One region of the Pantoea sp. GW821-FHT03E06 genome, then DNA from elsewhere that is predicted to be linked to it. Evidence: predicted binding sites of a transcription regulator. Region 1 holds the regulator's gene; the other holds the start of a gene.
The links. The regulator PurR, encoded in region 1, represses purine synthesis genes. The targets are predictions, from matches to a motif close to CANGCAAACGTTTGCNTG.
Positions count from the first base shown of each region.

Region 2: the regulator PurR is predicted to act here: its motif matches at 2,341-2,358, upstream of AC07WB_RS11870 (NCS2 family permease).

Region 1 is NZ_JBWKUG010000001.1:1,791,324-1,795,950, reverse strand. Features, by position in the region: gene AC07WB_RS08365 (C40 family peptidase) at 76-867, shown strand; gene cydH (cytochrome bd-I oxidase subunit CydH) at 928-1,017, opposite strand; gene purR (HTH-type transcriptional repressor PurR) at 1,292-2,317, shown strand; gene punR (DNA-binding transcriptional activator PunR) at 2,314-3,225, opposite strand; gene punC (purine nucleoside transporter PunC) at 3,336-4,538, shown strand.
Region 2 is NZ_JBWKUG010000001.1:2,530,354-2,534,980, reverse strand. Features, by position in the region: gene AC07WB_RS11885 (ketose 1,6-bisphosphate aldolase) at 1-454, shown strand, start outside; gene AC07WB_RS11880 (carbohydrate kinase family protein) at 458-1,507, shown strand; gene AC07WB_RS11875 (response regulator) at 1,444-2,190, opposite strand; gene AC07WB_RS11870 (NCS2 family permease) at 2,595-3,893, shown strand; gene AC07WB_RS11865 (hypothetical protein) at 4,234-4,627, shown strand, end outside.

The DNA of each region.
Region 1 (4,627 bases):
CTGATCGTTTGATCAGATTACTCTCACTCTGCCGCAGTCTGTTTGTTTCCAGCCTGCTGAACCTATAACCGGATTATGCGTTTACTGATTACGCTTTTCATACTGGCTTTTGCCCAACTGTTCTTTAACGTGGCCTCTGCGTCTCCGCATGCGCCGGTTAATGCCAGCTCGCAAAAAGCAGAGAAAAAGAGCGCACGTGAAGACGAGCGCCGCAAACGACGTCCGGTGAAAACCACTACGAAAAAATCGCGGCTGCCTGCCGTCCAAAAACTCAAAATTAAAAAACTGGCAAAGCCAGAAATCGCACTAACTAAAACCAGCCGCAAAAAATCCCTGCTAAAACCCACGACGAAGAAATATGGTCATCAACGACAGATAAAAAAAGCCGCAGACGTCGACGTTGATGATGAAGCATTGCCGCTCACCGGCATCAAAATGAGCAAGGCGCATCGCCAGCGTTATCAAAAGGCGCGTGAAACTGCGATGACAAAATTAATGGGCCAGCTCGGCAAACCTTATCAATGGGGCGGCACCTCCCCGCATACCGGCTTCGACTGCAGCGGCCTGGTGTGGTACGCCTATAAAGATTTGGTGAAGTTCAAGTTCCCGCGCACCGCCAATGAGATGTATCACCTGCGCGATGCTGCACCAATTAAGCGTGAAATGCTGGAAAAAGGTGATTTGGTGTTCTTCCGCATCAATAATCGTGGCACTGCCGATCATGTTGGCGTGTATCTTGGTAATGGCAAATTCATTCAGTCGCCGCGTACCGGCAAAGATATTCAGATTAGCGCGTTGGGTGAGGATTACTGGCAGAAACACTATGTTGGGGCGCGTCGTATGATGACGCCGAAAACCATTCGTTAGTTGTTGCGCAACGCGCAGAAAAAAGCCGGACGCTGCATTGAGCTGCTCCGGCTTTTTTTATTAATGCATGATTGCAGTAAAGCTAAAGGCAATAATCATTAACAGAGCACCAACGGTTGTCATTAGCGCCAGCTTCAAATCCGTACTCATTACTCCTCCTTAGTCACACATTTCTTAGGGTTAAACCGATTTTCGCACAGCGATGGGCAAAAATCTCGTGTTATCCGCCCGGGCTTGCTAGAATCGCCGCCTTTCGTTGCGCAACACATTTTGTGCAGGGTGTGTTTACAGCGCGATAAAGTGATTTTGTCTGCTAAACCACACCGTTTTGCCCCTTATTTTGGGCGATAAAAGCATTAGCAGACGCAAACGTTTAACAATATACTTATCAGTAAGTTGCGATAAGCCCAGGAGTACCATTTTCATGGCAACAATTAAAGATGTGGCAAAACGCGCGGGTGTTTCGACCACCACGGTTTCGCATGTCATCAACAAAACGCGTTTCGTAGCAGAAGAGACGCGTAACGCCGTATGGGAAGCGATCAAAGCATTGCACTACTCGCCAAGCGCCGTGGCGCGTAGCCTGAAAGTCAATCACACCAAAACGTTGGGCCTGCTGGCGACCTCCAGTGAAGCGCCTTATTTTGCCGAAATTATTGAAGCGGTAGAAAATCACTGCTTCGATCGCGGCTATACGTTGATTCTGGGTAACGCGCATAACGACTTACAAAAGCAGCGCGCTTATCTCTCCATGATGGCGCAGAAGCGTGTCGATGGATTGCTCGTGATGTGTTCAGAATATCCCGATGATTTGCTGCAAATGCTTGAAGAAAATCGCAATATTCCGATGGTTGTTATGGATTGGGGTGCTTCGCGCGGCGATTTTACCGATACCGTGCAGGATAATGCATTCCAGGGTGGCTATCTCGCTGGTCGATATCTGATTGAACGTGGTCACCGCGACATTGGCGCAATTCCTGGCCAATTGGAGCGCAATACCGGCGGCGGACGTCATGCCGGTTTCCTTCAGGCGATGAATGAAGCGGGCATCACTGTGCGCCCGGAATGGATCGTTCAGGGCGACTTTGAACCGGAATCGGGTTATCAGGCGATGCAGCAAATCCTTAATCAGAAACAGCGCCCCACCGCCGTGTTCTGCGGTGGTGACATTATGGCGATGGGCGCAATTTGCGCAGCAGATGAAATGGGTTTGCGCGTGCCGCAGGATATCTCAGTGATTGGCTATGATAACGTGCGCAACGCGCGTTATTTCACGCCCGCCCTGACCACCGTGCATCAGCCTAAAGCCGAATTAGGTGAAAAAGCTTTGGAGATGCTGCTCGATCGCATCACCAGCAAGCGCGAAGAGCCACAAACCATTGAGGTTCAACCCACGCTGATTGAGCGCCGCTCCGTGGCAGACGGGCCATTCCGCGACTATCGTCGCTAGTGTGTCACTTCACTGAGCCATTCGTGGTTCAGCGTTTCGGCATCCCCGAGATAGGCTAATAGCCAATCCAGCGCCGGCGACGCGCGCTGTTCTGACCAGCTAACGCAGCAGGGGCTGTCTGGAAAGGCCTGCGGCAATTGCAGCTCCACCAACGCATGGTTATCCAGCAGCGGTCGGGCTAAATGGCCCGGCACCATCCCAACGCACAATCCTGCCTGCAAGCAGTCGAGCCCGGTTTCCCATTCTGGCACCACCAGGCGCCGCTGATTATCGAGCGTCCATGTCATGCGGCGCGGCAACGCTCGCGAGGTATCTTCCAGCACCAGCGAAGGCCATGCCCGCAGAGTTTCATCATCCAGTTCAACGCTACTGACTAAAGGATGATGAGGACTCACGACACAGCGCCAGTTAAGCGCCCCCATATCCTGAAAAGCAAAACGTCCCCCAACCGGAATTGCCTGGGTGGCGCCAATCGCGACATCAACGCGTCCATCGGCTAACGCGTCCCAGACGCCATTAAACACTTCATAACTGATGATCAACTCCATGTCCGGGAAATGGCGATAGAAGTCCTTCACTAATTGCCGCGTACGCTGCGGTTTTACAATACAGTCAATGGCGATGCTCAACTCACCGCGCCAGCCATTGGCCAGCTGCTGACACTGCCTGCGGGTGGCGAGCATTTTTTTGATAACAGATCGTCCTTCACGCACAAAATGCTCACCTGCCGGTGTCATTACCACTTCCCGATGCTGGCGCTCAAAGAGCGGTACCGCCAGCCAGGTTTCCAGTTGGCGTACGGTATAGCTGATGGCAGAAGGCACACGGTGCAACTCCTGCGCCGCGGCGCTGAAGCTGCCGGTTCGCGCTACGGCATCTACCACTTCAAGCGCGTATTCTGACCACATGAATTCACCTTCAAAAAATTTAACAGCACTGTGCAAATATTAGCGTTTCACAAAGCGTGTTGCATCCTTTTACACTCCCCCGCGTTCAACCTGCCCATAAGAGAAATAACATGTTGTCGTCTAAAGCATTTATGCCCTACCTTGCCGTGCTCAGCATGCTCGGCTTTCTTGCCACGGATATGTATTTACCCGCCTTTGGCGATATGCAACGTGATTTTGCCACTGCACCGGGCACCATCAGTGCCAGCCTGAGTCTGTTCCTTGCCGGCTTTGCTTGTGCGCAGGTCTTTTGGGGACCGCTATCAGATCGCTACGGTCGTAAACCTATTCTGCTGGCGGGCTTAGCCATCTTTGCACTTGGCTGTCTTGGTATGCTTTGGGTGACCGATGTACGCCTGATGCTGGCGTTACGTTTTGTGCAGGCGATTGGGGTATGTGCTGCAGCGGTGAGCTGGCAGGCATTGGTCGTTGATCGCTATCCAAAAGCACAGGCTCATAAAGTTTTTGCCACGATTATGCCGCTGGTCGCCTTGTCACCGGCGCTCGCTCCGCTGCTGGGAGCCTGGCTAATCAGTCACTTCCACTGGCGCAGCATCTTTATCACCCTCACGCTTGTCGCAGTGGTATTGCTGGTTGGCACGCTGCGGTTAACCTCGCCGAAACGCGAAAACGTCGCTAAGAGCACCCAGCCCGGCTGGCTAACTTTACTTAGTACGCGAGTGTATAGTGGTAACGTCTTGATTTATTCAGCCTGCTCCGCAAGTTTCTTTGCCTGGCTGACCGGTTCGCCCTTTATTCTCGCCGCCGCCGGCTTAACGCCTGCCGATATTGGGCTGAGCTATATTCCTCAAACCATCGCCTTTTTAATGGGCGGATTTGGCTGCCGCGCGCTGCTCAACCGCTATCAAGGCGCTCAATTGTTGCCATGGTTGCTGGTGCTTTACAGTTTGAGCATCCTTAGCCTGTTTGTGGTGGCATTAATGCCAGCAACGCCACTGTTTGCATTGCTGATGCCTTTCTGCGGCATGGCGCTCGCTAATGGCGCAATCTATCCCATTGTGGTGGCTAGCGCGCTCTCCCCTTTCCCGCATGCGACCGGGAGAGCAGCAGGTTTGCAAAACCTTTTCCAGCTAGGTCTGTGTTTTGTTGCCAGCCTGCTGGTCTCTGCTGGATTAGCGCATGCGCTCTACAACACCACACTTGTCATGGTAGCAACCGTCGCACTCGCTTGGGTTGGCTTTGTCTGCCAACGCGGTGTAAGCGCACAAAGTGATATTGCCCACACTTCCCGTCCCTGCGAAGATAATCATTAAGGCAACGATTATCGTTAGCAAACTAACGATAAGCCGTTGAATATTGACCCACGTGAGCATATAATCACTGGGTCAGTATTTCTGCTATA
Region 2 (4,627 bases), 740 kb from region 1:
TGCGGTGGGCGGCGATGAAGGCGGTGCGCTGTTTGGCGAAGCTGACAGCGATAAATTCACCGATCCGGCGCAGGCCGCTGACTTTGTCCGCTCAACCGGTATTGATTGCCTGGCGGTGGCGATTGGCAACGCACACGGCAAATACAAAGGCGAACCGAAGCTCGATTTCGACCGGCTGGCGGCGATTCGTACCACGGCGGGCATTCCGCTGGTGCTGCACGGCGGTTCAGGGATCAGCGATGCTGACTTCCGTCGTGCCATCAGCCTTGGCATCAACAAAATTAACTTCTACACCGGCATGTCGCAGGCAGCGCTGGGCGCGATTGAAACGCAGATTAGCCAGCGCGATGCACGCTATGACGCCTTTGCCGAGCTGTTGATGGCGGTGGAACGTGATATCGCCAACGTGGTGGCGCAGCAGATGCAGGTGTTCGGCAGCGCCGGGAGGGCCTGAAAGATGGCGCGTAATGGCATCATCGGGGCGGGCAGCATGCTGGTGGACCACGTACAGCGTATCAGCCACTGGCCGGAGCAGGGCTGGCTGACGGAAATTCATCACAGCGAAAAATGCAGCGGTGGGGCGGCGCTCAATGTGCTGTTTACGCTGGCGCGCATGCAGGTGAATTTGCCGCTGGCGGCCGTGGGTATGGTCGGTGAAGACAGCGATGGCGAGTATATTGTGCAACGGCTGGACGAACATCACATCGATCGTCAGTTTGTGCAGCAAACGCGCCTTAGCAGTACCGCGATGACCCAGGTGATGACCGCGCCGGATGGCCAGCGCACTTTCTTTCACGCGCGCGGCGCGAATGCACAGCTCGACCTGGCACATTTTGCCGCCGTTGTGACGCCTCACCGCATCTTCCATCTGGGATATTTGCTGTTGCTGGATAGTCTCGATGTGCCCGACGACGACTATGGCACGCGCAGCGCACGTTTATTGGCGCAAATGCAGCAGCGCGGCTACCTCACCTCACTCGATCTGGTCTCGCGCGCGGGGGAATATCGTCCGCTGGTGCTGCCCGCGCTGCGTTGGCTCGATTATCTGGTGATCAATGAGCTGGAAGCGCAATCGCTGACCGGTGTGCAATTACGGACAGCGCATGGTCTTGCTGCGCCGGAAGCTTTCGCTGTCGCTGCGGCATGGCTGATGCAGCAGGGCGTGCGTCAGCGTGTGGTGATCCATGCACCGGAGGGCGCGTGGGGACAGCAAACCAATGGGGAAGGGCGCTGGCAGCCAGCGTGGTGCTTAACGCCAGAAGAGATTGTGGGCAGCGTGGGGGCGGGCGATGCGTTCTGCGCTGGCGTGTTGTATGCCAGCCATGAAGGCTGGTCGCTAACGGAAACGCTGAAGCTGGCGCATACCTGTGCCAGTTTTAATCTGCATGCCGCAAATGCGCTGGACGGCACCCGGCCACTGGCCGAGATGCAGCGCTGGATGGATCAGGCGATCTGCGTTTCGCGCGCCGAAGAGGCTGGTCGCATGACGTCGGCGGAAAAAACGTAGCCGAGTCCGCGGATGGTGCGGATAAGGCTGGGCTGATGCGGATTGGCTTCGATTTTACGCCGCAGCCGCATGATCAGCACATCAATGGTGCGATCGAAAACGTCGAGGCTTTCGCTGTGCGTCAGCTCCAGCAGTTGATCGCGGGTTAACACTTTACGCGCATGTGCCACCAGCGCGCGCAATAGCGTGTACTCGCCCTGGGTAAGCGGCACACTTTCACGTTGCGGATTAAAGAGCTGGCAGCGCGCATCATCCAGGCGCCAGCCGTTAAATTGCCAGCCCTCATCCTGCCGAATTTCCGGCTGCGCCAGCCGCCCGCAGCGACGCAATGCGGCCCGCGCACGCGCCACGACCACGCGCGGATTAAACGGCTTGGCGATGTAATCGTCCGCCCCCATCTCCAGGCCTACCACCATATCTGCTTCCGAGCCCATGCCGGTTAACATGATCACCAGCACATCGGGACGCTGCCGCTGCATCTGTTGCAGCACCAGCAAACCATTGGTATCGGGCAGCATCATATCCAGCATCACCAGCGAGATTTCCGGATGCAGTGCCAGCAGCGTGAGCGCATCTTTGCCCTGATGGCAGCTGTAAACAGTAAAAACATGTTCATTTAAGACGTCATGCAGCAGTTCGCATATCGCACGATCGTCATCGACCACCAAAATCGCGGGCTTCATGGGGGCGCCTCTTTTGTTACGAAAGGGTTAAAAGCAGTGTAACCCGACGTTTTTTGCTTGCTGAAACCAGCACCAGAAACGTGAGCGCCATCGCCTGTGACAGTACGAAAGCGTGCTGTGCAGCACCATTTTGCCGTCATCATCGCGGGGAAGGAAAACGATTGCGCGGCAGCGGTGCAATGCACCATAATCGCGCCTCGTTATGGTTCAGAATTATCTTAGCCCCACAGGTAATCAGAAACGTAATCGATTGCGTACGAGGCTGGCATAGCTATTGCTATTAGAGACAAGGGTAAGCGGAAGATTTCACTCAACGCCGCTTGGCCTTCACTACAAAAATAAACATGTAAACCACATTGGCAAGTGAGAACGCGCATTGGTGCCGACTCCGCTCATGAGAGATGATGATGTTAGAAAAACTCTTCAAATTAAAAGCGCATAACACAACGGTCCGCACGGAAATCATTGCGGGTATCACGACCTTTCTGGCGATGGCCTACATTCTGTTTGTTAACCCGAGCATCCTCGGCGCAACCGGCATGGATAAAGGCGCGGTCTTCGTTGCAACCTGTCTGGCGGCGGCGATTGGCTGTGTGCTGATGGGCCTGATCGCTAACTACCCGATTGCCCTTGCACCGGGCATGGGCCTTAACGCCTTCTTCACTTATACCGTGGTTCTGCACATGGGATACACGTGGCAAGTCGCACTGGGCGCGGTGTTCTTGTCAGCGGTGATTTTCTTTGCCATGTCGCTTTTCAAAATTCGTGAGTGGATTATTAACAGCATTCCGCTGCCGCTGCGTGCGGGTATTGGTGCTGGCATCGGCCTGTTCCTGGCGATTATTGCCCTGGAAGGCGCGGGTATCGTGGTGGACAATCCGGCAACGCTGGTTGGCCTGGGCGATTTGACCAAACCTGGCCCGCTGTTAGCGCTGCTTGGCTTCTTTATCATTGTGGTGCTGGAAGCGCGTCGCGTAACCGGCGCGGTACTGATCGGCATTCTGGTGGTCACCTTCATTTCTATGGGTATTGGCCTGACGCCGTTTGGCGGTGTGTTCTCCGCGCCACCCTCCATTGCGCCGACCTTGATGCAGCTGGATATTGCTGGTGCGTTTAATGTGGGCCTGGTGAGCGTGATTTTCGCTTTCCTGTTTGTGGATGTGTTCGATAACACCGGCACTTTGCTGGGCGTGACCAAACGTGCAGGATTAGCGGATGAGCAGGGCAACGTGCCGAAAATGGGCCGTGCGCTGATTGCCGATAGCGCCGCTGCACTGTTCGGTTCGCTGCTCGGCACCTCAACCACCACCAGCTATGTGGAATCTGCTGCAGGCGTTAGTGCCGGTGGTCGCACCGGTTTGACGGCGATTGTGGTAGCTATCCTCTTCCTGCTCAGCCTGTTCTTCTCGCCGCTGGCGGGCAGCGTACCGGTGTATGCAACGGCACCTGCGCTGCTGTTTGTGGCGGTATTGATGGCCTCGGGTTTAGCGGATATTGACTGGAAAGACATCACTACTGCGGCGCCAGTGACCGTGACGGCGCTAACCATGCCGCTGACTTATTCCATCGCCAACGGTATTGCCTTTGGCTTCATCACCTGGACCGTGGTGAAACTGCTGAGTGGACGCACCAAAGAGGTGAATCCGGCGCTGATTATTCTGTCAATTCTGTTTGTCATCAAACTGGGTTGGCTGAGCGCATAATGGTTATTTAACGGAAGCCCGTTCGGGCTTCCGTGTCTGTGGTTGCAATCCTCTGCTTATTTTCTGCGTGACACCTCGCAATCCCTTTTGATGTTCACTTCTCTTCCCTCTCGGGTCGGCCTAGGCTGTGCGTGTTGTTTAATCCTGCCCTGTAAAATAGTGCTGTGAATGGCGGGATCGTGGAATGTTAACGCTGCGCAAATCTGTTTCACTGGCTGGGTGGTGGACGGATTGAAAGAAAGCGATGGAGAAGGATTCGGTGATGGATTACCCCATTAGCAATACAACTCGTGTGTTCCGACCGCTAATTTTTGACCTTGGTAACAAAGGAGATCACCAAATGGAACAATTAACCAAACGGGTTGAACAGCTGGAAAAAACTACCCAGCAGATTCAGATGGATGTGGCTGTGCTAACCGCGCGTTCAGAACATTTTTCTACCAAGGCGGATATCGAAAAGGTTCGAGCCGAGCAGGGGGCAATGCGTGTCGAGATTATGGGCGAGCTAGGGGCGCTTGAACAACGTATCGATAAAAAGTTTGAGCGGATGGAAGAGAAATCCGAACTGAAGTTCGACAAAATAGATGCGCGGTTCGCAAGGATTGATGAGAAGTTCGAAAGAGTTGATCAAAGATTCAATCAGCTGGAAGAAAAAATATCTGCCTTTAACAACAGTCTTACCTGGAAAATCATGTTACCGACTTGCCTTCTGGTGTTGGCGTGGTTTGTTCAGA